Regions from separate parts of the Pseudarthrobacter sp. AB1 genome, predicted to be linked through region 2. Evidence: riboswitches for the same ligand, from Rfam matches in the RefSeq annotation. Region 2 holds a riboswitch; each other region holds the start of a gene.
The links. Region 2 has a riboswitch for cyclic di-AMP ahead of DAD99_RS18735 (NlpC/P60 family protein). Riboswitches for the same ligand answer to the same signal wherever they lie in the genome.
Positions count from the first base shown of each region.

Region 1 (3,267 bases), on a different contig from region 2:
GCCCGACTGCGCCGGAGGTGTATGTCGAAGTCGGCTTCGACTACCAGATGACGGATCTGCAGGCCGCCATCGGCATCGTGCAGCTGGGGAGATTGGCCGGGATAGTGGCTCGCCGCCGGGAAATCGCCGCGAGGTATGAGGCAGGCCTCTCCGGCCTATCCGGACTCCGGTTTGTGGCCGATCCACCATACGGGACCACCAACTTCCAGTCATTCTGGCTTGAAGTCCTACCCAACTTCGCGACGGACCGTGAAGGGCTCCTGGCCCGCCTGGCCGAGGGCGGGATATCAGCCCGCCGCGGCACCATGGCGGCGCACCGACAGCCTGCCTATCGCTGGCGCGGAACGGGCAACGCAGGGCTCCAGAACACTGAACGGCTGACCGACCGGACGCTGGTACTCCCTATTTTCCACAGTCTGGACAACGTGAGCCTGAACCGGGTCATGAACAGCGTCCGGGTCGCTGCCGGGATGCCCCGGTGAGCGAACTGGTTCTGGTCGCCGCCAGCGGGCTGGCCCGGGAAGTTCTGACCATGGTCCGTGCCAGCGGTCAGTACGACGTGGTCGGGCTGCTCGACGACAACAGGGAAATGGCCGGCGTCACCGTGGACGGCGCGCCGGTGCTGGGAACCATTGACGATGCCCCCAAGTTCACCCATGCGCTGGTGCTGGTGTGCCTGGCGTCCGGAAAGTCCCGGGAAGCCGTAGTGGAACGGTTGGCCGCCCTGGGCCTGCGCGATGCCCGCTACGCCACTGCGATCGATCCCACCGTGGAGTGCCCGGAGGGCTGCCGGATCGGCCGCGGCAGCATTCTCCTGAAGAACGTGTCCCTAACGGCCTCCGTCACGATCGGAACCCATGTTGTGGCAATGCCTTCCGTGACTTTTACGCACGACGACGACGTGGCTGACTTCGCGACGTTCGCCGCCGGCGTGTCGCTGGGCGGGGGAGTCCGGATTGGTCGGGCGGCCTACCTCGGGCTGAACTGCAGCGTCCGTGAACGGACTTCGGTGGGGGCCTACGCCACGGTTGGTATGGGTGCCGCCGTTCTGAGCAACGTGCCCGATGGCGAAACGTGGGTCGGCGTCCCGGCCCACCCCATCGAACAGCGCTAGAACACAGCACCTGCCGCCGGGCGCAAGGGGACGCACCGCAACTGAGAGTTCCGTTACCTGATTGTGATTAATCGAATCCTGTCGTGTACGGTCGATCAGGTGGGCCGACCTTCCAGGCCCGAAACCGGGCAGACGCCAAGCTCTGCCGCTGCCCGGAATCCACAACATATTTAGGCAGAGGCGGGGGACCCAGAGTGTCCGGGCACGGCATTAAGCCGACCCTAGGGGTGGAGCCGCTTTACGCGGCCGGATGGCCTCATCCGAACCCGACAGCTAACTCCGCAGGCGTTGAGAGGCAATCACTTATGTCTGCATCCAATGATCAGCCGCGCACTCACGCGCGCCCATATTCTGACGAAGCCGCGTCGCCCACCCAGCGACGGTCTGTGCTGAAGAAGTCCGCGGTCCGTGCCAAGTCCAAGCGCAACATGTCGCTGACCGCGGCCGCTCTTGCCGCCCTGCTGGGAGTCGTATCCCTCGGCCAGGTCTCCGACCAGGCACCGCAGAGTGCCGAATTGAGCCGCGTCGCGGACACGTCCAAGCGTGACCAGGCTCCGGGACAGGTCAAGCGCGACACCAACGCTGTTCCGGCACCGCTGCCGGCCACGGACCCCTCCCCCGATCCGACCACGGCGCCTGCGCCTGCGCCTGAAGAGCCTGCGGTTGCTCCCGCACCCGCCCCGGTAGCGACGACAACGGCTGCTGCTGCTCCGGCACCTGCGCCCGCAGTGGCGCCGCTGGCCTCAACCGGAACTACCGGCGCCATGCCGGTGGGCGTTCCCGGCGCTTGGACAATGGCTTTCGCCGACGAATTCAACGGCACTGCCCTTGACACCGCCAAATGGTCAAACTGCTGGTTCGCCCCGACTTGCGGCACCATGAACAAGGTCACCACCAGCCCCAGCAACGTTTCCGTGGGCGGCGGAAACCTCGTCCTCTCCCTTGAATCGGCGACCTCAGGTTCGTTGGTTTCAACCAATCCGCGCGGCGGGGCCACCACTGGCTACGAGTTCACCACCGGCTACGTCGAAGCCCGGATCCGGTTCCCCGGCGACGGCACAAACCTCTACAACTGGCCTGCATTCTGGACCAATGGTCAGAAATGGCCTACCAATGGTGAGAACGACATCGCAGAGGTTTTGAGCGGAAAGATGACCGTCAATTACCACTCGACGTCGGGCGCCCACAACCAGGGCACGGTTCCCGGCAACTGGGGCAACGACTTCCACACCTTCGGGCTGCACCGGACCGCCAACTCGGCTGACGTCTACTTCGACGGCGTGAAGGTGAAGTCCTACGCCACCGACGACGGCGGTGCACCGCAGTACATCATCCTCAACGTCGGCGCCTCAGGCAGCTCCCCGGCTGCCTATGGTGCCGCGTCACAGGTCCAGGTTGATTACGTGCGCGCCTGGAAGTAGTACCGCCATCATGTGAGCGGACGACGGCGGGAGGATCCTGCCGTCGTTCGCTTTCTTTAATTTTGTGTAAAGCCGCAGTTGTTGCCGCCATTCAGGCAGAACACCGCACCCGCAACGTAAACTCTTGCAATGAAGCTTCTGTACATCACAGAAAGCGTGCCCAACCGCGACCCCATGCTGGGGGACGGCAGTTCCATGATCCCGTTCGAGGTCTTGCGGAACCTGCCCGCGGACATAGCTGTGACGCTCCTAACCTTCGCGGGGCCGGTGGATGTGCCGGCCGAAATTCGCACTCGCTGCAACACCGTGCACGTGATGCCCACCCGTCGACGCGGCTGGGCCGCCATCCTGTCTCTCGGAGGCCTCACTGGCTTCGGAAAGCACCAACGCTCAACCGCCAAAGCGCACACCACCGCGGCTAAACTTTCAGCTGCCCACGAAGCCACCCTGATCCACGGTCCGCATGCCCTGTTTCTCGCCCACTCCGTAACCGGGCCCCTGGTCCTGCAGACGGTGGATCCATGGTCCATCCGTGCCGCGATGGAGACATCCGTCGCCCACGCGCTGTGGCCCGCATACCGCTTCAGGGAATTCCTTGCCGTGCGGTCCGAGCGGAGGCTGCCGCCGCGTGCGCGGCTCCTCACCGTCGGAGCCCAGGATGCCGTCTCATGGTCCGAGCATCTCGCGCGGCCCGCCAGGAGTATCCCCAACGGCGCCGAACGGTCGACGCGT
Region 1 covers NZ_PZKO01000032.1:86,882-90,148, reverse strand. The annotation lists gene DAD99_RS09040 (DegT/DnrJ/EryC1/StrS aminotransferase family protein) at 1-482, shown strand, start outside; gene DAD99_RS09035 (NeuD/PglB/VioB family sugar acetyltransferase) at 479-1,114, shown strand; cyclic di-AMP (ydaO/yuaA leader) riboswitch at 1,238-1,416, shown strand; gene DAD99_RS09030 (family 16 glycosylhydrolase) at 1,420-2,535, shown strand; gene DAD99_RS09025 (glycosyltransferase) at 2,665-3,267, shown strand, end outside.
Region 1: linked by a shared signal. The riboswitch ahead of DAD99_RS09030 (family 16 glycosylhydrolase) and the one ahead of DAD99_RS18735 (NlpC/P60 family protein) in region 2 are both predicted to bind cyclic di-AMP.

Region 2 (3,267 bases):
CGCAGCTTTACGTCCGGCTGATGCAGAGGTCGCCGGGGGAAGGACTCTCCGGCGGGAAGGAATAACTGATAGTTGCCTTGGCGAGGGCATTCGTGTCAGGGGTCTGGAGCGGTGCGGTGCCGGGCAGCGGCGCCGACAGGGAGGTGTTCGCCGGGGACAGGACGCAGACCGCGTCCATCGCCGACATACTCTGGCAGCCGGCGGCATTGGTGGCATCGGCGCACGAGGAAGCTGATCCGGCAAGCATCCCGGGCCCGGCCGCGGAGGCCGTCTGGGAAGACTGTGCAGGGGCGCGGCCGGGATGGCTGACCGGGTTCTGTATCTGCTGAACGGCCGTATCCATGCCTGGGGTGGCCGTCGGCATGGAGTGGGCTCCGGTCATGATGTGCATACCGAGGATCCCGGCCACAATGGCCAGGAATCCCGTCAGCAGAACGGCACGGGTCAGGAACGCCGTGACGCGGACGGATCCGGTTGCTGCCATGGTGTTCCTCCTTCCGTAGCCATTCATGGGTTTAAGGGTACGGCAGGGATCCTACCCTGCCGGGCTTACAGTTCAACGAACCTGGGAAGCATTCAGTTTCACCCTGCGCAACAACTGGGCGTCCAGGGCCGTGATGATTGTGATCTTCCATTGTTGCCCTCTCCTGGCTGGAAAGTCTGCCCTGACGGCGGCAGCGGCGCTGTCCGTCAGGGCGGGCGTTGGACTACCTGCTGGTGAGGCTGTACCCGGCGGCCGTGACAGCGTCCCGGATCTCCGCTTTGGTAGGGGTGCCGGAGACGCTGAGCCGGGTTGCCCCTCCGGCCACCAGCTCGACGGTGACGGCCTCCACTCCGGCGAGGGCGGACACTGCCTTTTCAACGCTGTGGACGCAATGCCCGCAGGTCATTCCTTCGACGGAGTAGTCGCTGCCTTGAAGTGCCGGCGACGCCAGGTCCGGGAAGCGGTGGAGCAGCAGCAGCTGCATCCGGACGGTTCAGCGGCCACGATGGGCAGCCCGGTCCGGGTTTCGAGTGCACACATGTCAGTTTGGTCCTGTGCAAGAGAAATCATGGGGACGCGCTGGGGTTGAACGGCTGTAACGGCCGGAAAGCGCACCGGCCTGGACAAACCACTTCACTGACAACACCTGAATGATACCCCCATGGGGTATTCTTGGCAAGGTGGATGCCGGCGTCCCCTCGCGGAGATCGAACAGCCGGCGTGAGCGGCCGGGCCCCCGGCGCACCCCTGTTTAGACCGGCAGGCCGGGGTCGGGTTGCATCACCGGGCCGGGGTCCTCTGCCCTCGGGTGGCCCCGTTATTCAAATGTGACATTGGGTCAGCTCTCCTGTACGGTCGAATTCGTGCCGGTTTTCTCCGAAGGCGGCACTCCCGAGCTGATTGCCTAACTCTGCCGCGGCCCGGGATCCGATCGCATATTTCGTCCGGCAGAGACGGGGAACCCAATTTGTGGCCTGCTTCGGGCAGGCCTTGGGGTGAAGCCGCTGTACTGCATTTGGTGCAGGACCGCGGCCGGGTGACTCCCATCCGAATCCGACAGCTCACCCCGCAGGCATTGGGAGAGGCCACTTCATGTCCATTCGCAGAACTCACGGCCGCCACCGCGCGGTCATCGTCCAGGCAAGCCCGCTCGCGGCCCTGTCCAGGACATTCGCCGACAACGCCGGAGGTGTAGGCCGCCAGGCGGCCGTTATCGCAGCTGCTTCCGGCCTGGTTCTGACCAGTGGCATCGCCGCGCAGGCCGCAGAAGCCCCCGCGCAGCGCGATGCCGAACCGGCTTCAAACCTTGAGGTGACCAGTCAGGCTCCGGCGCCGTTGAGCGCCGATGCGACCGTCAGGATCTCCTACGAGCGACCCGCTGTCAGCACCACACCAGCCCCCGTCGTGGAGGCACCCAAGCCCGCAGCCCCCGCACCCAAGCCTGCAGCCGCGCCGGCAGTTTCCGCCGCGCCGGCGAAAGCTACCATCACCGTAGCCCCCGCTGCTGCGCCGGTTGCTGCTCCGGCCGCCGGAGGGGTGAACGCGACCATGGTTTCGGCCGCCTACGCCCAGATCGGCATGATCCAGGACTGCACCCGACTGGTGGAGAACGCCCTTAATGCTGCCGGGATCCCCGTCGGGGATCTTGGACCGATGCAGTTCATGAACTACGGCACCGTCGTCACGGACCCCCAGCCCGGGGACATGGTCATGCAGCCCGGACACGTGGGTATCTACGTCGGCAACGGCCAGGTCCTCAGCTCGGGCCTGAACGGCAAGAACGAAACCGCAGTCCACCCCCTGACGTGGATGACAGCCAAAGGCTCAGTCACCTTCGTCCGCGCCGGGTAACCAACAACGAGAAGGCCGGTGATTCGCTGCCTTGGGGGCAGCGCATCACCGGCCTTCTCCATGCCCTTCGCAGGATCGCTCCTCTTGCGGCCGGGCATCCTGATGCCTGGTCAGCGGACCGGTGTGCGCGCCGCTACGATCGGGGTCCCCGTCCTCTTCTGTCCGGTGAAGCGGCGCAGCCGCAGGGAGTTGCTGACCACCAGCACAGAGCTGGCTGCCATGGCGGCTCCTGCGATCATCGGATTTAGCAGACCGAGGGCCGCGACCGGGATGCCGACGGCGTTGTAGAAAAACGCCCAGAACAGGTTGGTCTTGATCGTGGCCAGCGTCCGCCGGGAGAGCTCGATGGCGTCCGCGACCTGGCCCAGGTCGCTGCCCATCACTGTCAGGTCCGCGGCGGCAATCGCCACGTCGGTGCCGCTGCCCATCGCGATGCCCAGATCAGCCTGCGCCAAGGCGGCAGCATCATTCACGCCATCACCGGCCATCGCCATTATGGCTCCGCCGGCCTGCAGCCGCCGGACGGCCTCCACCTTGCCCTCGGGCAGGACTCCGGCCATCACATCTTCCGCCGGGATACCCACCTGGGCGGCCACGGCGGCGGCGACCGATGCGTTATCCCCGGTCAGCAGGACGGGCCGCAACCCCAGAGCTTTCAGCCGTCCGATCGCGGCCGCAGATCCTTCTTTGACCGTGTCGGTGAGGCTGATGATTCCCTCGGGTTCACCATCAATGCCGACCCAGATGACGGTCGCGCCGGCTTCCTCCTGTGACCGCAGCGCCGTGTAGTTGTCCGCGGCGGGAGTGATGCCGTTATCCTCCAGCCAGCCGGCCCGGCCGGCAACCACCCGTCGGCCGTCCACGGTCCCGCGCACACCCCCACCCGGTGCGCTGTCGAAAGCTGTGACGGGCAGCAGCGGTGCGTTGGCCTT
Region 2 covers NZ_PZKO01000067.1:114,769-118,035, forward strand. The annotation lists gene DAD99_RS18725 (hypothetical protein) at 8-484, opposite strand; gene DAD99_RS18730 (heavy-metal-associated domain-containing protein) at 708-968, opposite strand; cyclic di-AMP (ydaO/yuaA leader) riboswitch at 1,376-1,573, shown strand; gene DAD99_RS18735 (NlpC/P60 family protein) at 1,577-2,335, shown strand; gene DAD99_RS18740 (cation-translocating P-type ATPase) at 2,446-3,267, opposite strand, start outside.

Region 3 (3,267 bases), on a different contig from region 2:
AAACGGGTGAGACTGGCCCCTTGGGGCCGGCCTTAGTTTTCCCTCGGCAAAAGGAAAATCAGTGCTGCAGCGTCATCGCTGCAGAAACTTACAGGTCCAGCGGGGATTTCTCCCAGGAGATATCAACGATGGGGCGCCTGGCTGCGGCTCGCCCGCTCCGATAACAACGAGGCGGACGCGGCACGTCTGCACCAGGGAGGCCACGCGGGGCGGGCCCATCAGCACCTCACGGATTTCATCGCAGAGATCATTCACGAAGGCGCGGACGCAGAGACTTCCGTTTCGAAGCTGCCCCGGACGAGCTGGCGGCCTTCTGCCTTCATGCCCTGGGGGCTGCGGCAGGACTGGCTACACATGAAGCGGTACTGAGGCTGATCAGAGTTGCCTTGGACGCCCTGCAGGTGCCGGGCGCGCCGGCCTCTGCAGGGCAGGCGCCGGTCAGCCAGGAATGTGAGGAGTTCATTGCAGGCTTGCTCGCAGCGCCGGCACGCCTCGGCGCAGATCCGGCAGTGCTCGTGCATGCCTGCATGTTGTTCGCAGTCATCGCCGCAGGCCTCACAGACCCTGGCGCAGGCCTGGAGCACGGCGCGGGTGACGTTGGCGTCGTAGCCGGTGTGCCGGGAGAGGATGTTGCCCGTCGCTGAGCCGATGCCGTGCACCCGTTCCAGCGCCGAGCGCGATGCCGACCTCAGCGCCGGGGACGCGTTCGCCCCGTCAAAAGACGCCCCGCTCGCCTAACCGGTCTTCTGCCAAAGGCCTTGATGCCAATTGCTGTAAACCGTGTAGCCGGTTGAGGTCACGGCCCCACACACACAGCAAAGCTGCCGGCCATACCGTCGACAATCACCCGGGAACGGACACGAGGTCCGCAGAGGCGGACTCGACACCCTCAACGGCCGATACAGCCTTTTTAACGGTCTGGACGCAATGCCCGCCCGTCAGCCCTTCAACAGCAAACTCGACTGTGCTGCCACTGGATACCACTGCAGGTGCCGAAGAAGCTCCGGTTGAGCAGCAGCTGCACCCGGCAGTGGAAGAAACAAGGGGAAGCCCGGCTCTATATTTTGAGGAAGGATGGAGGGCGTACTGGGGGTGAACGGCCGTGCAAGCGGGTACGGCAACACCAGCCCGGACTTCCATGTCACACCGTTACCGTAATGTGACAAACAGTGCTGGTCTGAAGTACGGTCTAAGTCGTGCCGGTTTCTCCTTGAGGCGGCACTCCCGAACAGATTGCCTAACTCTGCCGCTGCCCGGGATCCGTTCGCTTTTCGTCCGGCAGAGACGGGGAACCCATTATTGGCCTGCTTCTGGCAGGTCTTGGGGTGAAGCCGTGCCTGGTGCACTTTTGCGCCTGACGCGGCCGGGTGCCTTCCACCCGAATCCGACAGCTAACCTCGCAGGCAGTGGGAGAGGCCCTTACATGCCCATGCGCAAAACTCACGGCCGCCGCCGCGCGGTCCCCCAGACCAGCACTCTTGCCGCACTGACCAAATCCGTTACCACGAATGCCAGCGGCGCAGGCCGCCAGGCTGCCGTCTTCGCAGCGGCTTCCAGTCTCGTGCTGACCAGTGGTATTGCTGCCGCCCAGGCAGCGGACGCCCCCGCCCAGCGCGAAGCTGAACCGGCCGCCAACCTCGAGGTCGCTAGCCAGGTACAGGCCCCGCTGACCGCCGATGCCACCATCCAGATTTCCTTCGAGCGCCCGGTCGTGGAAACCATGCCCGCTCCTGTAGTGGAAGCCCCGAAGCCTGTCGTGGAAACCGCGAAGGCCGCGGTACCCGCCTCGGCCAAAGTCACCGTCACCCCGCCTGCGCCCGCTCCGGCTCCCGCCCCCGCAGCCGGTGGCATTAACTCCATCATGGTGTCCTCCGCCTACGCTCAGATCGGCATGTTCCAGGACTGCACGCGGCTGGTCGAAAATGCCCTCAATGCCGCTGGCATCCCCGTTGGGGACCTGGGCCCGATGCAGTTCATGGACTACGGCACCGTGGTCACCGACCCCCAGCCCGGTGACATGGTCATGCAGCCCGGCCACGTAGGAATTTACGTCGGCAACGGCCAGGTCCTCAGCTCAGGCCTGAACGGGAAGAACGAAACCGCCGTGCACCCGCTGACCTGGATGACGTCCAAGGGTGCCGTCACCTTCGTCCGCGCAGGCTAACAAATCACTAAAGGCCGGTGATTCAATGCCTTGGGGGCACTGAATTACCGACCTTTAGTATGCTCCTCCAACCATGCGCCTGACTCCTTCCTCGGGTCACCCGAAGGCAACATATAGCGGTGCTATAACACCGCCGTTTATGCCGCGAACCACAATTCTGAGGCGCATCCCATCTCTGCAGAGTGTCGGGCCAAGCCGTCCCAGTTCCAAGGAAACGAGACATGACGCTCGATTCTGCCCTGCTGAGCAGCACGCGCAGCGCCACACCGCACCAGCTTCCGGTATCGGCGCTACGGCTGCCTGCTCTCGCACTCCTGAAAAGAAAGACTCACCAGACATGACCGTTCAGAACGACCTCAGCCGCGAAGACGTTGCCTCCTATGAGGCAGAGCTCGCGAAACGGACTCCCTCGCTTTACTCGCGCTACATCGGCGCGATGCTCTACTTCATGGGCGCGGCCCTTATCGCCGGCGCCGTCGTACACTATCCGGTCAACCCGGGCCTGTACACGATCATCTGCATCGTCGGTGCGGTCGTGTTCCTCCTCGGCACCATCGTCAACGAGTTCGTGCTCGTCGATGAGCGCCCTCTGCTAGGCCGGGCCATCTCGCTCGTCGCGTTCTCGCTCCTGCTCTCCTTCGGCGTCGGCCTGGTCGGCGGCGGCATCCAGCACTTCGAACAGTTCCCCGAGCGCAGCGCCTGGATGACTCCGATCGGCCTGCTGATGTCCTACGTCGCGTTCATCGCCAAGGACGCCAAGGGCGGCCTGCGCCACCTGGTCAGCCCGTTTGCCGCAGGTGTCGTGTTGGTCGCCGCGCTGACGTGGTTCGGCATGTCCGCCCTCGCAAGCACCCTCGACTCCGGGAGCCACAGCCACGACTCCACGCCGGCACCGTCGCAGGCACCCGCCGAGGCTCCGACCAGCGAAGACCCCACCCTCGTCGAGCCGACGGACGCCCCCGCAGTCCCCGCACCCGACACCCACACGTCGCACAGCCACTAACCCGAAGCCCGAGATGCTCAACCGGTGCTCCTATTCCGGGTAAGGGTCTGCCCCGGCAGCGTGCGGGAGGGCCGGTTCGGGACAGGATCTGGGAAAGTGC
Region 3 covers NZ_PZKO01000018.1:88,062-91,328, forward strand. The annotation lists partial or broken gene DAD99_RS05615 (four-helix bundle copper-binding protein) at 444-650, opposite strand; gene DAD99_RS22255 (heavy-metal-associated domain-containing protein) at 844-1,140, opposite strand; cyclic di-AMP (ydaO/yuaA leader) riboswitch at 1,225-1,420, shown strand; gene DAD99_RS05625 (NlpC/P60 family protein) at 1,424-2,164, shown strand; gene DAD99_RS05630 (hypothetical protein) at 2,502-3,167, shown strand.
Region 3: linked by a shared signal. The riboswitch ahead of DAD99_RS05625 (NlpC/P60 family protein) and the one ahead of DAD99_RS18735 (NlpC/P60 family protein) in region 2 are both predicted to bind cyclic di-AMP.